Regions from separate parts of the Providencia sp. UF-224 genome, predicted to be linked through region 2. Evidence: predicted binding sites of a transcription regulator. Region 2 holds the regulator's gene; each other region holds the start of a gene.
What was found. The regulator Fur, encoded in region 2, represses iron uptake genes when iron is present. The targets are predictions, from matches to a motif close to ATAATAATGAGAACNACTATCAA.

Region 1 (2,211 bases), on a different contig from region 2:
ATAACGGTGCTGATATTGGTTGCCATAATGTGCAGTGACATCATCTGTCGTACCATTACGTTGCTTAAATTTACCTTTCGTCCACCATAAACCCAAATTCATGTCCACCCACAGTGAGTCTGGTTTATAGGAATAATTCAATGATGCGGTATCAATATCTGCCGTTCCCAGTGACCACTGTGGCATTTTTCCATCAGATTGGTACCAATAAGCAGCTAAAACTTCCCCTGCTTTTTGTTCATGACGTCGATAATTTAATTCAATACTTGAATAAGGGTTAAGGTAGATATTGGTTTTTAACAATGTTGATTGGCTTTCATAGCTGGTATTCACCACTTCTTGCCCTGGTTTTATCGGTGCATCGGTAGAGGCGTATTTATGATAGCCATTTTTCCCTGCAAAAAAATTCCCTTGTTTTCTATCGCTATGGGCAATCAACACATCAAATTTTTCATTTCGATACGCCATACCTGCCGTCACTGAACCATTATTAAAGTGTGAATTTTTAACCCCATCCGACAAACGATACTGCGATTCATTTTTATTGTCTGATGCCACTGATGGGCGGCGGTTATTATTGTAAATATTCCCTTTAAATAAAAAACCAAATTGGTCACCTTGAGGAATAATACTGTTCGCGGATAGCGTTTTTAATTTAACCGTTCCCCCGATAGCGCCACCTGAAAATTTGCTCATCGACGCTCCCTTTTCAATATTGATAGTATCCACCAGATCCATATCAATATATGTTCTATCCGTACTACCTTGATAACCCCGCCACGTATTGGTCGATTGCAAACTGCCATCAATAATAATCGGTACTCGCCCGTTGCCTTGTAAGCCTCGAATACCAATATCTAATGCCCCTGCTTCATTTCGAGCATTATTAACCTGTAATGAACTTTCATTCGCAAATATGTCTGAGTTGGTTGTTCCTCGAACAGTTGAAACATCTTTAGTGTCAATTTGTTTGCCATTCGATTTTATTTTACTGGCAGTAACCAGCAGCTTATCTTTTTGAGGTGTAGTTTGAGTTTCATCCGCAAATGCCGCACTTGATGAACAAATAACAAGTAAGCTAATTATTTTTTTATTTTGAAATATCATTTAAGTAATGCCTTCATTAATTAATGATTATTTTATTAAGACGATAAAACCCCGTCTGGCAGATTGATAAATATCCCTGCTGCCATACTGGAATTCGTGAATGTAATGGTGGGTTTACCTGTTGCGCCTTAAGCAAAGCCAACATAAAAACCTTATTTATTGAATGGTTACGAACCTATTTCCCCTATGAATACAAGCAGGACTTGGAATATACACCAATGATAATAATGATCAAGATCATAATGAATATCATTTGCATTATCATCAATATCACTATTGTTTATTACGTTGCGAATTATTTAGGCATAAAAAAGCGACATGCTTAATGCATCGTCGCTTGGGGAATTAAATGAAATGTAAAAAACAAAAAGGGCGTCACTGAGTGAAAACATAATCAACTTTTCAATCATCCAAGGGAGGCTTTACTCACCCCAATCATTAAACTATCAATGATTAAAACATTAATTATATCGCTGAGCTTGTTCCAACATTTTTTTCATTTGTTGGCGATCGGTCATCCACGGTGTCGAATTTGGGCACCCTGCTCCCGTTGGGTTGACATCGCAGACATTGAAATGCTTAAACAAGGCATTTTCGTCAGCGTCACGCTGCTCAAGTAAAGCTTGATAACTTTGTTCTTCTGGCGAAAGTTTCTTTTTGGGATCAAAGACAAACTTCTGTTCTGCCTGTAATTTTTTAACCCCTTGGTAGTCTTTATCAAACTGGCGATCAACGGGTGATTTCTCTTTAAAGGTAAAGTCGCTGGCAAAGCCGCAAGAAGTGAAACTAAGAAAGATAATAAAAATAGCCTTTTTAAACATAAAGATATCCTACTGTGTCGATAAGTTTACATTATACGCACAACAGTAGTACCGAATAGAAATAATTAAAATTTAATTTATGATAACCTTATTATTCAAATAGATAATTAACATAAATTATTAAATCAATTGATTGATACAGTCTGGATATGCCAAATGGCGATTTCTTGAAATATTAATCTGCTTTTCAAATGCAGGTGGAAACTCGTGAATAACATTCCAATATCCCCCTGCTCCTGCAAATATTATTCAGGATAGTGATGATATCCCATTTTTTCTGAAA
Region 2 (2,211 bases):
ACCCGTCACTTGGCCATTTAGCATAACTTTAACGGTATTATCTTTTCCTGTAATGTTACCAACGACTTTGCCATAAATGTGGACCTGCTCATTAGAGGTAATATTACCTTCAAACATCACATCCCTCGAAATTATCGTATTCGATTTTTCTTCACTAAGGGTTGGCGTTGATATCGTAACGTGTTCTTCTATCTTAGAAGTAATTTCAGGTTCACGAATGGTAGGGGTTTCTTCAGGGGTTTGTTTGTTTTGTCTTTTGGTGAACATTTTACTTACCTTTTTTTGATTGAAGTATAAGATCAAGAACAGAATTGATAATACAAATGAAAATAAGGTGATGGCTGTATGACGAAAAAACCATCCTATTAAAGTAAGAAACCAGAAGAAAAAACTAGTATTAATAAAAAGATATGTTTTTTTCATCAGTTAATCTCTTACGAAGTACGAGAACAATCCAAATAAGTCTAGCTAAAAATATACAAATTACATCATATAGTTGTAATTTAACTTTTTTATTACACTTAAATTGTTTATTAAATTAAAAAAAGTAAAACTATATAGCAATATACTGAACTTATTTTAGACGTTAATTAGATAAACTATATGACAGTGATATGAAAAAAAGATGCAAGGTATATTTTAGATAACGTTATGCATCACTATGATATCATTGTAAATATTCTCAAATAGAGAAGGTGTGTTCATCCGTCAAACAATATAAAGGATTTGAAGTGAATTGCAACTTATTATAGAACACTTCAATATTTCACCTTAACGACATATTTTAGTGATAAATATAAAGTAAATGAAAGAAATTATGGATATTCTCACTGAGAATGCTTAATTTATCGGTGGATGGATACAATAAAAAAGCCCGATAATGGTGGTTATCAGGCTTTTGAAGAATGGGTCACCATCAAAATATGATGGTGATTAATTTATTACTCTTTTGCTTCGTGTGCGTCAGCGTTATCGCGGCAATCACCATCAGCGCAGTGGCCATATAAGTACAAACTGTGGTTAGACAGCTTAATACCGTGACGTGCGGCGATATTTTTTTGGCGAGTTTCAATCGATTCATCAGTAAACTCAATCACTTTACCACAATCTAAGCAAATTAAGTGGTCATGGTGATGCTGCTGAGTTAATTCGAATACGGATTTTCCACCCTCGAAATTATGGCGCGTAACGATACCTGCATCATCAAACTGGTTCAATACACGGTATACAGTCGCTAGCCCGATCTCTTCGCCCATATCAATCAGCTTTTTATAGAGATCTTCCGCACTGACGTGGTGGCACTCAGGCTCCTGAAGTACTTCCAAAATCTTAAGTCTTGGAAGAGTGACTTTGAGTCCAGCATTTTTCAATGCTTTATTGTTGTCTGTCATGCGGGTTTGTCCTGTATCTTAAATCATAAATTTAACAATAATGAGACATTTTTAACATAAATCCAGTTGTCTTCTAAACTGATTTACAATTATAGGCATGGAAAATAAAAATAGAAACCATGCATTGTCTCATTATTTTGATAATCTCTTATAAGTCTATCCAATTAGGATATTTAATCGATTATTTTAGACCGAATGACGTTCCGCGATGGTGCATTTTGAGCGGAAAGGAATTCGGCCTAAGCGTAACACTTGTTTTTAATCGACTAGCCAAGAATTTCAGCTAATGACATCTCTTCAGAGATTTGTTTGACCCATGCATCCACTCGTTCATCTGTTAACTCCGGTTGGCGATCTTCATCAATCGCTAATCCGATAAAGTGGTTGTCATCTGCCATACCTTTTGAAACTTCGAAGTGGTAGCCTTCGGTTGGCCAGTGCCCAACAATCACCGCACCTCTTGGTTCGATGATATCGCGAATAGTCCCCATCGCATCACAGAAGTATTCTGCATAGTCTTCTTGGTCTCCACAGCCAAAGAGAGCGACGAGTTTACCTTCAAAATCAATTTCTTCTAATGTTGGGAAAAAGTCATCCCAATCACATTGTGCTTCGCCGTAGTACCAAGTTGGAATACCAAGAAGTAGAATGTCAAAAGCTTCAATGTCTTCTTTGCTGCACTTTGCAATGTCATGAACTTCTGCTACGTCTTTGCCTAATCTTTCTTGGATCATTTTGGCAATATTTTCTGTGTTACCTGTATCACTTCCGAAGAAAATACCGATGACTGCCATAAACTGATTAACCTCTTGTTTTTCTA
Region 3 (2,211 bases), on a different contig from region 2:
TACCGCGGAAAAATCTTTGCCTAAATATAGGCCGTGCTTACCATCGGATTCACTCTTATAGTGCTGATAGGTCGCTTGAATCTGTTGTGTTTCATTAATTTTGATGGTGCCTGATGCCATCACATCAAGACGGTCAGAGAATTGTAACCCTGTTTGGGTATTATCAATATTAATCGCGTCACCTTTGCCGTCATACCAACCGCCATAACGCTGATATGCAACAGAAACACGACCATGTGCATTTTCATTGCCACCGCTAACTGCCGCTGCGACATTTTCATCGTGATCTTTGCCGTTATTAAAACCCGTTTTCCCACCTAATTGCAGAGAAACTTGTTTTTCTTCTTGGCCTTTTTTCGTCACAATATTAATTAAACCACCACTACTACCACCACCGTACATTGCCGTTGCACCAGAAATGACTTCAATATGGTTGATATTAAACGGGTCAATCGAATCTAGTTGGCGGCTATCACTGCGTGAAGAGTTAAGGCGAACGCCATCTACCATCACAATCATGGAACGACCGCGCATGTTCATGCCGTAGTTAGTGCGCCCTTGGCCACTCACACTCATTCCCGGAATTAACTGTGATAAAATATCTTTTAACTCTTTCCCACCCTCAGCTTGCTGCTCAATTTCGGCATTATCAATCACCCAAGTGGTTTGTGCCATTTCTGAAACTGATTTATAACCGCGGGTTGCAGAGACCGTAATTTTTTCTTCTTTGTTATCAGCGGCCAATACTGAGGGAGACATAAAGGGGAGTAAGCAAGGGGAAAGAATAAAAAGGTGTTTTATTTTCATTGAGTTAAAACCTTTAAATATAATTATTGATACCATCGTTATCAGTGCCAGAACTAATAACAACACATGATTACATCACAGCTAACTATGTTGCGGAAAAATTATTCGCAATAGTAACTGATAATCATGTTAGATATAAGAATTATTATCATTACAATGATGAATTAAAAGGTTATTTGTGTTAAGTATCGTTTTAAGCGCATCCTTGCGCATATGAATGTGTCTTCCTTATTTCACGCTGGCCACTGCAATATAGTTGAGTTTCCCACGATTTTGTCGGAAATGGCGAAACATGCGTAAAAACTGCGGGCGGTTTTCTTTTTTTAATGCATTACGAATAATTTTCATAGTACCTAATAAACCCTCATCATAAATCAGCCCTTTTGGCGATAATAAGGTCATCGGCCCTGTACTGGACATCACATGTTGAAAGCCTGCTTGCTTAAATAAATCAATCCATTGCGCTTGAGGTAGCGGCTGAGCCTTAACATGAATAGCTTGATGCATTTGTGATGCAATATCTTGCGGGTTGTCTGCATCTTTAAATGCAATATCGTGGGTTAATAGGCAACCACCCGGTTTCAGTACGCGGTAATATTCCTGTAATAACTTCGCTTTAGCTTTATCGCCATACATCGTGAGCATTGCTTCGTTAATTACCACATCAAAGCTATTATCTGCAAAAGGCAGCTTTGATGCATCTGCCATTTGAATCGTAATCAAATCGCTTAAACCGTGCTGAGCCACATTCTTTTTCGCTTTCTCCAGTGCCTGTTTATCCATATCAATACCCGTGATATGGCAGCGAAATTGTGAAGCGATTTCGATCGCAGTTGTCCCCATATTGCATGCAATTTCAAGCACTTGACTGTCTTTATGTAAGCCAGATTGGTTCAATAACCACTGAGTCGCAATTTTTCCACCGGGGCGTAAGCGTTTTTTTCCAAGACGAGCTAAAAACTTATGCCCCGCTTCATGTGCTGTAAATGATTGATCCATACATTACCTCCGAGCTAATGGGTGCACTCATGACTTGGTTCACGTAACATCACCAGTAGCATTTTGGCAGGCTCTAGTGCATCAACGGCATGGGGAATATTAGCTGGCATTCGCACAATTTCACCCGGTTTAGCCGTCACAGGCTTACCATCAATAGTGAGCAACAGGCTTCCCTCCGCCACCATCACAATGGCATCAAAAGGGGCACTGTGTTCAGACAGTGCCTGTCCTTTATCAAAAGCAAATAATGTGATGTTTCCGCCCCCATTCTTAGCAAGTACTCGGCTGGCAATGCCTTGTTCGGTATAGTTAATTAATGTGCTGATATTCAGCGCTTCAGCTGGCGTAATGGTGTTATCGCTCATAATTTAATATTCCTTAATTCGATGAGTTTAATGTATTAAT

Region 1: the regulator Fur is predicted to act here: its motif matches at 1,350-1,372, upstream of AC4IFO_RS13355 (TonB-dependent receptor domain-containing protein).
Region 3: the regulator Fur is predicted to act here: its motif matches at 943-965, upstream of AC4IFO_RS07890 (TonB-dependent siderophore receptor).

The regions. Positions count from the first base shown of each region.
Region 1 is NZ_JBSICC010000012.1:95,264-97,474, reverse strand. Features, by position in the region: gene AC4IFO_RS13355 (TonB-dependent receptor domain-containing protein) at 1-1,107, opposite strand, end outside; gene AC4IFO_RS13350 (hypothetical protein) at 1,569-1,928, opposite strand; gene kdgR (DNA-binding transcriptional regulator KdgR) at 2,174-2,211, opposite strand, start outside.
Region 2 is NZ_JBSICC010000005.1:55,834-58,044, reverse strand. Features, by position in the region: gene AC4IFO_RS06860 (bactofilin family protein) at 1-267, opposite strand, end outside; gene fur (ferric iron uptake transcriptional regulator) at 942-1,391, opposite strand; gene fldA (flavodoxin FldA) at 1,658-2,185, opposite strand.
Region 3 is NZ_JBSICC010000006.1:48,506-50,716, forward strand. Features, by position in the region: gene AC4IFO_RS07890 (TonB-dependent siderophore receptor) at 1-807, opposite strand, end outside; gene AC4IFO_RS07895 (class I SAM-dependent methyltransferase) at 1,036-1,806, opposite strand; gene AC4IFO_RS07900 (cupin domain-containing protein) at 1,821-2,171, opposite strand.